DNA from 3 places in the Rhizobium sp. F40D2 genome. Region 1 is predicted to be linked to each of the others. Evidence: riboswitches for the same ligand, from Rfam matches in the RefSeq annotation. Region 1 holds a riboswitch; each other region holds the start of a gene.
The links. A riboswitch is a leader RNA that binds a small molecule or an ion and turns the genes downstream of it on or off. The one in region 1 is predicted to bind thiamine pyrophosphate.
Positions count from the first base shown of each region.

Region 2: linked by a shared signal. The riboswitch ahead of ACS4RS_RS09280 (YkoF family thiamine/hydroxymethylpyrimidine-binding protein) and the one ahead of thiM (hydroxyethylthiazole kinase) in region 1 are both predicted to bind thiamine pyrophosphate.
Region 3: linked by a shared signal. The riboswitch ahead of thiC (phosphomethylpyrimidine synthase ThiC) and the one ahead of thiM (hydroxyethylthiazole kinase) in region 1 are both predicted to bind thiamine pyrophosphate.

Region 1 is NZ_JBPWQX020000001.1:242,933-247,622, reverse strand. Features, by position in the region: gene ACS4RS_RS23500 (invasion associated locus B family protein) at 1-187, opposite strand, end outside; TPP riboswitch at 835-931, shown strand; gene thiM (hydroxyethylthiazole kinase) at 982-1,785, shown strand; gene thiE (thiamine phosphate synthase) at 1,782-2,417, shown strand; partial or broken gene thiD (bifunctional hydroxymethylpyrimidine kinase/phosphomethylpyrimidine kinase) at 2,414-3,222, shown strand; gene ACS4RS_RS23480 (GNAT family N-acetyltransferase) at 3,438-3,917, shown strand; gene ACS4RS_RS23475 (glycoside hydrolase family 3 N-terminal domain-containing protein) at 3,942-4,690, shown strand, end outside.
Region 2 is NZ_CM131436.1:1,924,114-1,928,803, reverse strand. Features, by position in the region: gene ACS4RS_RS09290 (SDR family NAD(P)-dependent oxidoreductase) at 1-768, opposite strand, end outside; gene soxR (redox-sensitive transcriptional activator SoxR) at 825-1,301, opposite strand; TPP riboswitch at 1,577-1,690, shown strand; partial or broken gene ACS4RS_RS09280 (YkoF family thiamine/hydroxymethylpyrimidine-binding protein) at 1,681-1,800, shown strand; partial or broken gene ACS4RS_RS09275 (ABC transporter permease) at 1,809-2,614, shown strand; gene ACS4RS_RS09270 (ATP-binding cassette domain-containing protein) at 2,611-3,423, shown strand; gene ACS4RS_RS09265 (ABC transporter substrate-binding protein) at 3,487-4,497, shown strand; gene ACS4RS_RS09260 (acyltransferase family protein) at 4,565-4,690, shown strand, end outside.
Region 3 is NZ_JBPWQX020000002.1:479,579-484,268, forward strand. Features, by position in the region: gene thiO (glycine oxidase ThiO) at 1-842, opposite strand, end outside; gene thiC (phosphomethylpyrimidine synthase ThiC) at 844-2,670, opposite strand; TPP riboswitch at 2,764-2,894, opposite strand; gene ACS4RS_RS26970 (GNAT family N-acetyltransferase) at 3,030-3,476, shown strand; gene ACS4RS_RS26975 (hydantoinase B/oxoprolinase family protein) at 3,671-4,690, opposite strand, start outside.

The DNA of each region.
Region 1 (4,690 bases):
GATAATACCAGTCGTCGAATTTCTGAGATTTTAGCGCCGGCGCCGATTGGGTCGGCGCTTGCACCTGCTCCGGCTCTTGGGTGCCGGGAGATTGCGAAAAGGATGGGGTCGCACAGGCGATCGATATCAGAATGGGGGCACTCGTCCGGAGACCCCGCTTCATGCCGCTTTTCAAAAATGTCTTCATTTAAAGTGCAACTTCAGGAAGATTTTATTCTCGTGGAAAGTCATATCGCTACGATCCGCAATTCGGTCAACCTTAACGTGTCAGCACGGTAAAGTTTGCGTTAGGTATTTATTTCGCGTTCTGGGAGATTACGTTCAGTTTGCCCGAGAACCTACGCGCAACGAAATCACAACAGATTCCAAAATTCGAATGAAACCGATTGGCGAGACCCATGAGACGACGCGCAACTTACGCGAAGCTGGCCACCTGCTCGTTGTCATTGAAAATCATGCGCATAGACGGATAGGATGAATAATTCCGCACCGCCGGACATCCGGAGAATCCTGCGGAAGATGAGCTGCACTCATTTTGAAGAAAAGACGCTCCGAGGCGCCTGCATCATTCCCGATGCCGCCCACAAATACAGAGATGTATTTCGGAAATTCCTTACACCCCCGGGTTGCTACTGTTGTTTATCTGCGGATGAGGGGACAACCGCATGGCGAAACCGCAACGGCCGACACAGCCCAGGACGGAATTCGCGGCCCAGCATTCGCGAAAACCCGATTAAGACCCGAATCGGCGGCGACCTCCCGTCTCTCGCTGCGCCGTCGCAGGACTGTCATTTTCGAGATGACATCCGCCCCGTTCTCTGCGAAAAAGAGCGCGATGAGAGACAGGGGCGCCCGTCGACAGACGGGCTGAGAAGCACCCTTCGAACCTGAACCGGATAATGCCGGCGGAGGGAGTCGCTCGGGGTCGCGGCTTAGCCCGCACGAATTGCCCCGTGCCCGCCCCCGCCTGAAAGGGGCCACATGCAGACCAGGACCACACCAGGAGCCATGCTGACGGCGATGCGCGAAAAGCCGCCGCTCGTTCAGTGCATCACCAATTACGTGGCGATGAACATCGCCGCCAATGTTCTCCTGGCCGCCGGCGCCTCGCCCGCCATGGTGCATGCGGCTGAAGAAGCCGGCGAATTCGCCGGCATCGCCAGTGCGCTGACCGTCAATATCGGCACGCTGTCGACGCAATGGATCGACGGCATGCAGGCGGCCGCGAAGGCCGCAACCGCGGCCGGCAAACCCTGGGTGCTCGATCCGGTCGCCCATTATGCCACGGCCTTCCGCCGCGATGCGGTTGCCGGTCTGCTGGCGCTCAAGCCGACGATCATCCGCGGCAACGCTTCCGAGATCATCGCGCTTGCCGGCGGCGAGAGCCGCGGCCAGGGCGTCGACAGCCGCGATCCGGTCGAGCAGGCCGAAGGCTCGGCGCGCTGGCTTGCCGAGCGGCAGCAGGCGATCGTCGCCGTTACCGGTGCTGTCGATTTCGTCACCGATGGCGAGCAGGCGGTGCGCATCACCGGCGGATCGGCGTTGATGCCGCAGGTCACCGCGCTCGGCTGCTCGCTCACCTGCCTGGTCGGCGCCTTTGCCGCCACGGTGCCCAAAGATCTGTTCGGGGCGACGGTCGCAGCCCTTGCAACCTTCGCCATCGCCGGCGAGGAGGCAGCACTCGGTGCGGCCGGTCCCGGCTCCTTCGCCTGGCGCTTTCTCGATGCGCTGCACGCGCTCGACGCCGAAACGCTCGATGCCAGGGCAAGGATATCGGCGGCATGAAGACCTTCGATCTTTCGCTCTATCTCGTCCTCGATCCTGACCTCTGCGCCGGGATCGGCATGGTCGAAACGGCGCGGCTTGCAGTTGCCGGCGGCGCGACGATGGTGCAGTTGCGCGACAAACATGCCGGCACGACCGCGATGATCGAGACCGGCCGCGCCTTTAAACAGGCGCTCGATGGCACCGGCGCCCGCCTCATCGTCAACGACGATGTCGAGGCGGCCATCGCCATCGGAGCGGACGGGTTGCATATCGGCCAGGAGGATATGGATGCGGTGAGAGCGCGGGCGATGATCGGCCCCGACATGATCCTCGGCCTCTCGGTCGAGACCGCAGCGCTTGCCGCTGGCGTCGATCGCAGCCTGGTCGATTATACCGGCGTCGGGCCGGTGTTTGCGACCTCGACCAAGGCCGACCACAAGCAGCCGATCGGTTTTGACGGCCTGGCAAGGCTGGTGAAAGCCTCGCCGGTGCCGTCGGTCGCCATCGGCGGGCTCAAGGCGGAGCATGCGGCGAAAGTCTTTGCCGCGGGCGCCAGCGGGCTTGCCGTTGTCTCCGCCATCTGCGGCACGCCGGACCCGGAAGCAGCCACGCGCCGCATCGCCGCAGAAATTCGAAAGGCCCGTGCATGATCCGCAACGTCCTCTCCATCGCCGGCTCCGACCCCTCAGGCGGCGCCGGCATTCAGGCCGATCTCAAGGCCTTTTCCGCCCGCGGCGTCTACGGCATGGCGGTGCTGACCGCGTTGACGGCGCAGAACACGCAAGGCGTCAGCGGCGTGCATCTGGTGCCACCTGCATTCGTTGCCGATCAGATCAACGCCGTCTTTGCCGATGTGCGTGTCGATGCCGTCAAGATCGGCATGATCGCCAATGCCGGCATCGCCGAGGCCGTTGCTGGAGCGCTCGCCGATCAGCGCGGCATCCCCATCGTCATCGATCCCGTGATGATCGCCAAGGGCGGTGCCCCCTGCTGGCGCCCGAAGCCGTCGATGTGCTGACCCGCCGGCTGCTGCCGCTCGCGACACTGCTGACCCCGAACCTGCCGGAGGCTGCCGCCCTGCTGCACGAGCCGGTCGCGACAAACCGGGAGGAGATGGCGGCGCAGGCCGAACGGCTGCGCGCGCTCGGCCCGGCCTCGGTGCTGGTCAAGGGCGGTCATCTCGACAGCGACGACAGCCCCGACGTGCTTGCCACGGCCGACGGCCTGCACTGGTTCGAAGCCCGGCGGGTGCCGACCAAGAACACCCACGGCACCGGCTGCACATTGTCGAGCGCGCTGGCGGCCGAGCTTGCCAAGGGCGCCTCGGTGCCCGAGGCTGTCGCTATCGCCAAGGATTACCTCGCCGGCGCGGTCGCCGCCGCCGGAAGCCTCACCGTCGGCTCCGGCCACGGCCCGGTGCAGCATTTTCATGCGCTTTGGAAAGTGGCGGGATAAACATCCATCATCGACGCACCCCTTCAATCGAAACGGCTCGGGCTCCCCGGGCCGTTTTTGCGTTCGGCAGCCATCTTGCTTTTGAGCGGGAGCATCATGGCGAGCAGCATCGCGCCATTTGAAAAACGCAGTTGACAAGCTCAGCCAGATAGCCAAGTCTATGACATTAAAAGGGGATATATTCCGCAATAACGGAATATGAGGAGGAATGACCGGTGCCAGACCTGCTTGTGAGTCTATACTCCACAAAGCTTGCCGATCTGAATCGGAAAGCCGATCATGTCGGTGTCTCCATCCGACCGGCCCTCCCCCCGGAACTGCACCTCGTCGTCGACTGGGTTCGCCAGCAGTTCAGCGAGAACTGGGCAAGCGAAGTCTCCGTCGCCTTCTCCCGCCAGCCGGTTGCCTGCCTGATCGCCGTCGACGGCGGCAAGCTGCTCGGCTTTGCCTGCTACGACACGACGGCGCGCGGCTTCTTCGGCCCGACCGGCGTCGATCCTGAGGCGCGCGGCAAGGGTATCGGGCTCGCCCTGTTTTCAGCCTGCCTTCAGACGATGAAGACGCTTGGCCATGCCTATGCCTTCATCGGCGATGCCGGCCCGGTCGATTTTTACGCGAAGACCGCAGGCGCCATCACCATCCCCGCCCCCGACAAGGGCATCTACGAAGGCATGCTGAGACGCATGCCGAAATGACCACCTGATCCCGGAGCACCAGAATTGTCCTCGACCCCGCTCGCCCTTTTCGTCGGCCTTCCCAATCCGGTCCTTTCGGATGAAGAATTCGCCCTGTTTCGCGAGACCAATCCGCTCGGCCTCTTCGTCGGCCGGCGCAATCAGCGCGAGCCGGAGCAGACGAAGCGGCTGATCGAACGCTTTCGCGAAGCCGTCGGCCGCGACGATGCGCCTGTTTTCACCGACCAGGAAGGCGGTCGCGTGCAGCATCTCGATGCCGGCCCATGGCCACTCTTCCGCAGCTTCGGCCAGTTCGCCGAACTTGCGCGCCGGGATTTCGCGCTCGGCAAAAAAGCATTGCGCCTTTCCTCCCAGGCCATGGGGGCGATGATGACGGAACTCGGCCTTTCCAGCGGCTGCTCGCCCGTTCTCGACCTCGTCTTCGAGACGACGAGCGCGGTCATCGGCGCCCGCTCTTTCGGCCCCGATCCTGATGTCATCGCCGCCCTCGGCCGCGAGGTGATCGACGGCCTGCTCGAGACCGGCAATATGCCTGTGATGAAGCACATTCCCGGCCACGGCCGCGCGACGCTGGATTCCCACAAGGAGCGCCCGGTGGTCGATGCCAGCCGCGAGACGCTCGCTGCCACCGATTTCAAGCCCTTCGTGGCGCTGAAGGATACGCCCTGGGCCATGGTCGCCCATGTCGTCTACGCCGCCTACGACAAGGAGCTGCCCGCCTCCGTCTCGCCAGTCATGCACGACGTCATCCGCAAGGATTTGGGTTACGACGG
Region 2 (4,690 bases), on a different replicon from region 1:
GAGTAAAGGCGACGCCAGGAACAGATAGGCGGGAGCGCAATCCTCCGCCGTGCCGAGCCGCTGCAGGGGGATGGATTTCCGCGTCTGCTCCAGCTTTTCTTTGGAGGAGTAGCGCTCGTGGAAATCCGTCTCGATCGTTCCCGGCGAGACGCAGTTGACGCGGATGCCATCCGGGGCGAGCTCGCGGGCAAGCGCCTTGGAATAGGTCGCAACGAAGGCTTTCGAGGCCGAATAAATCGAGGAGCCGGGGCTACCGCCGGTGAGTGCCGAGATCGAAACGGTGTTGACGACGGCAGCACCCTCGGCCGCCTTCAACGCCGGCAGCAATGCGCGCGTCAGCGCCACCACCGATGTCTGGTTCAACCGTATGACCGCCTCATATTCCGCATCGGTCAGCGTCGCAGCGGGAAAACGGCCGAGCATGGTGCCGGCATTGTTGACGAGCACATGGACCCTGTCGAAGAAAGCGAGAACATCTTCGGCAAATTGCGCCGCACCGCCGGCGGCGGAGAAATCGGCATGCAGCAGCAGCGCCCGTCTTTCCGATTCAGCCGTCAGCAGGAAATCCGGCAGGTCCCGCCCCGGTTTGCGCCCGGTATGGACGATCACCTTCGCGCCGCAATCCAGAAACTGCCGAGCGACTTCGAGGCCGATGCCGCGGCCGGCGCCAGTGACGACGACATGGCGATTTTCGAACAGTCTGGGATGAAACACGAAGCCGTCCTCCTCGCGGGCAGTGCCGCCGGTTGCGTCACTTGCCCTTAACATATGAGCACTCCGACCGAAAGAAAGGCAGGTATCGATCTTTCCTGGGAAAGCCAGAACTAAACATCGAGTTCGTTTTCGGTCTCCAGAAGCCGCGCGCCGGGCCCTTCCTTGCCGAGCCGGTCGCAGGGATTGCGCAGCGGACAGCTTTCAATCGACAGGCAGCCGCAGCCGATGCAGCCGGTCAGGCGGTCGCGCAGCAGACTGAGCCGACTGATTCGTGCGTCGAGATCGTCCTTCCATCGTGCCGACAGCGTCTGCCAATCGGCGACCGTCGGCGTGCGCCCCTGCGGCAGGGACTGGAACGCCGCCTGGATTTCCGAAAGCGGAATACCGACACGCTGTGCCACCTTGATGATGCCGAGGCGGCGAAGCACATCGCGCCCATAGCGGCGCTGGTTGCCGCGGGAGCGGATGCTCGAGATCAAACCCTTGGTCTCGTAAAAATGCAGCGCCGAAACGGCAAGACCGCTACGCTCCGCCACTTCGCCGACAGTCAGGAGCTTGCCGAGCGGGGCTGCTGAAATCCCATTCATCGCCTCTTGACCTCAATATTAGTTGAGGTTTTATACCCTTTGCTCCTGCCGTCGTAAAGCCCGATCCGGCGCTCGCCAGCGCTCGCGCCCCTTACGCCTATACTGCCGCCCTCAGGCAGCAAGCTGCGGTCCCGTTCCCGGCAGGTACGGGCCCACCGAGGAACATCCGAGCGGGATCCCGCTCGGGTGTTTCCCTCACATCGGAGCTATTCCGACCGCGCCGACGGGTTCGCAATTTTGCGGTTGCGGGAAAAAAACCCGGATGATAGTTTCCGCCGAAATAACAGGGGAGCTCCGTATCGCCGGGGCTGAGATATGAGGCGCAAGCCTCTGGACCCTTCAAAGCTGATCTGGGTAATGCCAGCGGAGCGAGGTTCAGATGTTCTCAGGCGCCCAAGTGTCACTCTATCCGATGTCCGGCAATTTCGTCGGCATCATTCTCGATGCCGTCAAGACACTCGATCCCTATCGCGACCGGCTGCGCATCGAGACCGAAAACAAGCGCTGATGACGTCGCCGCAACCACCGGATTCGCGCCTTGCCGCGCTCCGCTCCGCTCTCTATAGGGGGTCCCCGCCTTGCTCGCGGGCTGCGCCTTTCTGGCGGCATGGGAACTCTATGTCGACCTTTCCGGCATCAAGCCTTCCATTCTGCCGGCGCCTTCGCGCATCGTCATCCAGGGCTGGCTGAACCGTGAGGCGCTGATATCAAACACCTGGCCGACGCTTGGTGCGACACTCGGCGGTTTCGCGCTGTCGCTTGCCTTCGCCTTCACCGCTTCGATCCTCATGGATTTCATGCCTTTCATGCGCCGGGCATTGCTGCCGATCTTCATCGCCAGCCAGACCCTGCCGCTGGTGGCGATCGCGCCGCTCGTCGTCTTATGGTTCGGTTTCGGCCTCTTGCCGAAGATCCTGCTGGTCGCGCTGGTCACCTTCTTCCCGCTGCTCGTCGCCTTGCTGCAGGGCTATGAATCGACCGACCGCGACATCGCCGAATTGCTGCATTCGATGAAGGCGAGCCGCTGGAGCGTTTTCCGCCTGGCACGGCTTCCCTCGGCGCTGCCTTATTTCTTCGCCGGCCTGAGGATCTCGATCACCTATGCCGTCGTCGGTGCGATCTTTGCCGAATATGCCGGCGCTGCCCGCGGCCTCGGCATCTATATCCTCAACGCCAAGAACAATTTTCGTCCCGATCTCGTGCTCGCTGCCGTCGTGGTCAGCGCCGTGCTGACCCTTTGCCTGTTCGGCCTGACACTCGTCATCCAGCGCCTCGTCATGCCCTGGCAACCAACCGCGGAGCGGCACCGATGAGCGACAAGATGGTTGAATTGCGCAATATCTCCAAGTCCTTCGACGGCATGAAGGTGCTCGGCGATATTTCGCTCGGCGTCGCAAGCGGCGAGTTCGTTTCGATCGTCGGCCCGTCCGGCTCCGGGAAATCGACGGTACTCCGATTGCTGACACAGGCGCTTCGACCCGATGCCGGCGCCGTACTTTTCAAGGGCGCGCCGCTGGAAGGGGCGCCGCATACCTTCGCCTTCATGCCGCAGCGCGATGCACTGATGCCCTGGCGCCGGATCATCGACAATGCGGCACTCGGCCTCGAGGTGCGGGGCATGGGCCGCCGGACGGCCCGCGCCACCGTGGCACCGCTGTTCGAGCGCTTCGGCCTTGCCGGTTTCGAACACCATTATCCCTCCGCACTATCAGGCGGCATGCGCCAGCGCGCCGCCCTGCTTCGCACCGTCGTCCAGACCCAGGACATGCTGCTGCTCGACGAGCCGTTCGGCGCGCTCGACGCGCTGACGCGCACGCAGATCCAGGAATGGCTGCAGGGCATGTGGACCGAACACCGCTGGACGGCGCTGCTGATCACCCATGATGTCCGCGAGGCCGTGTTCCTCTCCGACCGCATCTACGTGCTTTCGGCCCGCCCGGCGCGTATCATCCGCGAATTCCACGTTCCCCTGCCCCGCCCGCGAAGCCTTGCCGATCTCGGCTCGCCCGCGGCCCAGGCGATTGAAACCGAAATCCTGCAAACCCTGCTTCATCCGCTAGAGCAGGATGATCTTAGGCCGATCGGCCTAAAATCTGAATCCTGTTCTGATTTAGAGAGTTAGAGCATGACGCCGAAGACCGCGCACACTTTCGGCACGATGCTCTAGAGACCTGAGGAGGTCATCATGCTGCTTCTCACCCGTCGCCAGACGATTTTCGCCGCCATCGCGGCAAGCCTTGCCGGCCGCCCGGCCTTCGCCCAGTCGGCGCCCGCAAAGGCTCGCATCGCGCTCGACTGGACGCCCAACACCAACCATATCGGTATCTATGTCGCCAAGGCGAAGGGTTTTTATGCCGCCGCGGGCCTCGATGTCGACATTCTACCCTATGCCGATACCAGTGCCGGAACGCTAGTGTCGAACGGCGTTGCCGACTTCGGGATCAGCAGCGAGATCGAGGCCATCACGCAGCGCGCCGCGGGCGGCGACGTGAAGATGGTCTACGGCGTCGTCCAGACCGAAACAGCGCGCCTGATCTTCAAGGGCGGACGCGACGACATCAAGAGCCCGAGGGATCTCGACGGCAAGACCTATGGCGGCTTCGGCGGCACCTGGGAGAGCGCGCTGATCTCCGCGATGATCCGCAATGATGGCGGCAAAGGCGAGGTCAAGACCGTCACGCTCGGCACCTCCGCCTACGAGGCGCTGGACAATGGCTCGATCGATTTCACCCTGGAGATCTATACCTGGGAAGGCGTTGCCGCCGAATTGGAAAACCGGAAGATCGCCCGCTTCCACTATTCCGACTATGGCATTCCCGACGAGCAGACCACGGTCATCGTCTCCAGCGACACTTATCTCTCGGCCAATCGGGAAAATGCCCGCGCTTTCATTCAGGCGACGCGAAAGGGTTATGCCTATTCGGTCGATCATCCCGACGAAGCCTGTGCGCTGCTGATAGCAGAGAGCAACGGCGCGCTAATGAACACCGAATTGGTGAAAGCTTCGCAAAAGGCACTGATCGAAGGACACTTCCTGAAGTCCGAGGCCGGTGTGATCGGCACCCTCGATCCGGCCAAGGCCGATGCTATCGGCGGCTTCCTGGTCGAGAACGGCATTCTGGTCGATGCGAATGGCGCCGCACTCAAGGAGAAGCCGGACTTTTCCACCTATTATACCAACGACCTGCTCGCCTGAGCGCAGCCCTGGCCTTGCTCGCCGCGGCGTTCCGCGGCAAAGTCCTGAGCTATAAGGCGAGGGACAGATGCGACAACAGGAGAGATTGGCCGGAGCGGACTTTCTGCGCGCGACGGCTTGTCTGCTGGTGCTTGCCCACCATCTCGCGCTTCGGCTGGACATGCGCAGAGTTCCCGACGAACTGGGAACGGCT
Region 3 (4,690 bases), on a different replicon from region 1:
CGCGGAAGATTGTCGGGCAGGGCAGGGCGGATGCCGGCACCGGTTTCGACGACGGCGGCGTCGGCAAAGGCCGGATGCAGCGCATAGGCCGTGTTCAGCAGCTCCATCAGCGAACGTGCGGTGATCGGGCCGTCGGAATCGGTCTCGATCATCGTCGCGCCGATCATGAAAAACCCGTTGCCGCGGGGGACGACATAGACGGGAAAGCGCGGATGCAGCAGGCGAACGGGCCGGGTGAGGGTGACCTCATCGGTATGGAGATAAAGCATTTCGCCCCGCACGCCGCGCAGATCGCGCTCTTGCCCGATGCGGGCAGCGCCGGTGCAGTCGACGATATGGGAGAAATTGTCTTCACTCGGATCCGTGTCGGTAAAGACGACGCCGTTTGCCGACAGTTGCTCTTTCAATCCGCGCAACGCCTGACGCGGATCCATGTGCGCTTCGCGTGGGAAGAACAGGCCGTGCCTGAAACGGGCGGCGAGCATGGGCTCGAGGGCGGCGATATCGTTCTCTTCCACCCATTGATAACCGGTCGTCCGGCTGGCAAACCGCTTCAACTCGCCATGGTCGCGCGTCAAGGCAACGACGAGCGTGCCGTTGCGGACGACGCTGCCCGGCAGGATCGCTTCCCAGCGGTCGGCGGCATCGAGACCGCGCGTCAGCACGGCCTGATCGGCGCTTTCCCGCTCGCACCAGGGCGCCAGCATGCCGCCGGCGAGCCAAGACGCGGCATGAGCGAAGTTGGGATGCGGGTCGAAGACCGTGACATCGGCACCGCGGGCACGCAGCTCGCGGGCGACGGTGAGGCCGGCGACGCCGGCCCCTTTGACGAGGACATGCATTTCATTTCGTCCCGTTGGCGTGGGTATCGATCGGCATATAGAGATCGCCGCCCTCACGATATTTCGCCGCCATCGCGTCCAACCCTTCCTTTTGCGCTTCGGCGCGGATGTCGTGCGATATGCGCATCGAGCAGAATTTCGGGCCGCACATCGAGCAGAAATGCGCCACCTTGTGCGCTTCCTTCGGCAGGGTCTCGTCATGGAAGCTGCGGGCGGTGTCGGGATCGAGCGACAGGTTGAACTGGTCTTCCCAACGGAATTCGAAGCGCGCCCGCGACAGGGCGTCGTCGCGCAGGCGGGCGGCCGGGTGCCCCTTGGCAAGGTCGGCTGCGTGGGCAGCGATCTTGTAGGTGATGACGCCGGTCTTGACGTCGTTGCGATCGGGCAGGCCAAGATGCTCTTTCGGGGTGACGTAGCAGAGCATGGCCGTGCCGAACCAGCCGATCATCGCCGCGCCGATGCCGGAGGTGATATGGTCGTAGCCGGGGGCGATATCGGTGGTCAGCGGCCCCAGCGTGTAGAAGGGCGCCTCGCCGCAGACGGCGAGCTGCTTGTCCATGTTTTCCTTGATCTTGTGCATCGGCACATGGCCCGGCCCCTCGATCATCACCTGGCAATCCCTGGCCCAGGCGATCTTCGTCAACTCGCCCAGCGTTTCGAGTTCGGCAAACTGCGCCGCGTCGTTGGCATCGGCGATCGAGCCGGGGCGAAGGCCGTCGCCGAGCGAGAAGGAGACGTCATAGGCCCGGCAGATATCGCAGATCTCCTCGAAATGCTCGTAGAGGAAGCTCTCGCGGTGATGATGCAGACACCACTTGGCCATGATCGAACCGCCGCGCGAGACGATGCCGGTGACGCGATTGACGGTGAGTGGGATGTAATGCAGGCGAACGCCGGCATGGATGGTGAAATAGTCGACGCCCTGTTCGGCTTGCTCGATCAGCGTATCGCGATAGATCTCCCAGGTGAGGTCCTCGGCGACGCCGCCGACCTTCTCGAGTGCCTGATAAAGCGGCACCGTGCCGATCGCCAGCGGCGAATTGCGGATGATCCATTCGCGGATATTGTGGATGTTGCGGCCGGTCGACAGATCCATGACCGTATCGGCGCCCCAGCGGGCAGCCCAGACCATCTTCTCGACTTCCTCTGCCATCGATGAGGTGACGGCGGAGTTGCCGATATTGGCATTGATCTTCACCAGAAAATTCCGGCCGATGATCATCGGCTCGTTTTCGGGATGGTTGATATTGGCCGGGATGATCGCCCGGCCGGCGGCGACTTCCCGGCGGACGAATTCCGGCGTCACGTGATCGGGAATATCGGCGCCGAAGCTCTCGCCGTCGCGCACCAGCACTTCTGCCTTGGCCTTGCGGCCGAGATTTTCGCGAATAGCGATGAACTCCATCTCCGGCGTGATGATGCCGGCCCGTGCATAGGCAAGCTGGGTGACGGCTTTGCCGTCCTTGGCACGCAGCGGCCGGCGCCGCCCCGGAAATTCCGGTGTCAGCCGGTCGCCGCCGACAAAGCCGTTGTCCTCGGGGCGGACATGGCGGCGGTCATAGGCTTCGACGTCGCCGCGGGCCAGCACCCAGTCGCGGCGCATTGGGGACAGACCCTGCTCGATGCGGATCTCCGCACCTTCGATCGTGTAAGGACCGGAGGAATCATAGACGACGACAGGCGGTTCGCCCGCGGTCGGATGGACGCTGATTTCGCGCATCGGCACGCGGATATCGCCATGGATATCTCCGGGAATATGGATCTTTCGCGATGCCGGCAGCGGGCCGGTGGTGACGGTCGGGGTGAGGTTCTTTGCGGCAATGGTCATGGTTTGAGGCTCCAAGTTGTAAATTGGAGACCCAGTCAATCAGCCGGAATGATGGAAAGACGCCGGCACGGATTCCACGCGTGAATCCGCAGCCTTCGAGCGCTCGCACCGTCCCTACGCCAGTATGAACTGGATCAGGTTCAACGGGTCACTGCGCCACAACAGGCTAAGCCTTATTGTCCAGCAGTATCTCAGCCCCTTGCGGGACCCCCCTGGTGAATGCCGATAGTCGTAAAGCGCGGCTGCTGGTTGTGTCAAGCTTACAGCTTTGTCGTTTCCATAGATCGTCCGGCTCGGAGCCTGTTGCGTTACCGATCGAACTGCGGCAAATGTCAATTCACTCAACGTCAGGTGGATTTATGTCGTTTCGGATTGAACGTCTTACGCTAGAACATCTCCATGGCGCCGCCACTGTGCTGGTCAGGGCCTATTCGGGACCTCCGTGGAACGAGAATTGGTCGCTTGAAGCAGCGGCTGAAAATGTAAATACCGTGCTTGGAACGCCGAAATCCATTGCGCTTGCGGCCATTGATGGAGGCAGGGTACTGGGGATCGCGTTGGGCATACGACAGCGGCGCCATGCCGGTCCGGTCATTTATCTTGATGAGCTGTCGGTGCTGCCTGAGGCCCAGGGTAGGGGAATAGGGACCGCGCTGCTATCAGCCGTTTTCGAAACAGCAAAGGCCGAAGGCTGCAACAGCGTCTGGTTGGTCTCACAGCGAGAAGGTGCGTTGTCGAAATTTTATCAGCGCTGCGGGTTCGCCGTCGGCAGCAACCTTGGCCTCTACTCCAAATCGAGTGCGTAGCGGTTAGGGTTGTATTGGCCCGCCATGCCTAATGGCGAGCGCAGGGATTCGAGGCCCAAGACCCGGATATTCCCTTTGAACCATCTCCTTGTGGGATTAAAAGGTGCATGTCTGACCAAGTTTGTCCCTTTGCGGTATTTCGGAAGAAAGCTGGCGTCCGGTCGATCTGCGCGGCACCCCGCACCTCGTGAGTGTCAAACCTCACCTGCTGGCGGGAGCCCCATAGCCACCCCTGTCGGGGTGACGATCGTGATCGCCTCGCCTTCGCAAAGTCGCGTTTGCGCGCACCCCGGAAGTATTTCAATTTGCCTGTTGAGGCGGCGAACAAGGTTTTCGCCCGTTTCACCTGCTTCTCCGCCGGCAAGCCCGAACGGCCTCACGGTACGATGGCCGGACAGGATCGCACAGTCCATCGTTCGCCGAAAGCGGATCGTGCGGCTGGTGCCGTCGCCGCCATTCCAGCGTCCCCTGCCTCCGGAGCCCGCGCGTATGTGGAAATCCTCAAGCACGACGGGAAAGCGCAATTCGAGGATTTCCGGATCGGTTAGGCGTGAATTCGTCATGTGGGAATGGACACCGGCAGCGCCGGCAAAACCATCGCCCGCCGGGGCGCCCGAGCAAAGCGTTTCGTAATATTGGTGCGCCTCATCACCGAAGGTCAGATTGTTCATCGTGCCTTGCGACGAAGACAACATGCCAAGCGCACCGAAGAGACAATTGGTGACGGCTTGGCTCACCTCGACGTTTCCAGCGACGACCGCTGCAGGGCGGCGGGGAGCAAGCATCGACCCTTTAGGGACGATGATCCTGATTGGCCGCAGGCAGCCGGCATTCATCGGGATATGGTCTTCCACCAGAACACGGAAGACATAAAGGACTGCCGCACGCGTGATCGGCTCGGGGGCATTGAAATTGTCCGGCTGCTGCTCCGATGTCCCGGTAAAATCAACCGTAGCCTCGCGTTTTGCACGATCGATGGTGACGCGGACCTTTATCGCGCATCCTTGGTCCATCGGATAGGTGAACTCGGCATCATCGAGACGGGCGATCAACCGGCGGACGCTTTCCGCAGCATTGTCCTGCACATATCCCATATAGGCCTCCACGACATCGAGACCGAATTCCGCCACCATCTTTCGCAATTCGTCGGCACCCTTCTGATTGGCGGCGATCTGGGCCCTGAGATCCGCGACGTTCTGATCGGGATTGCGAAC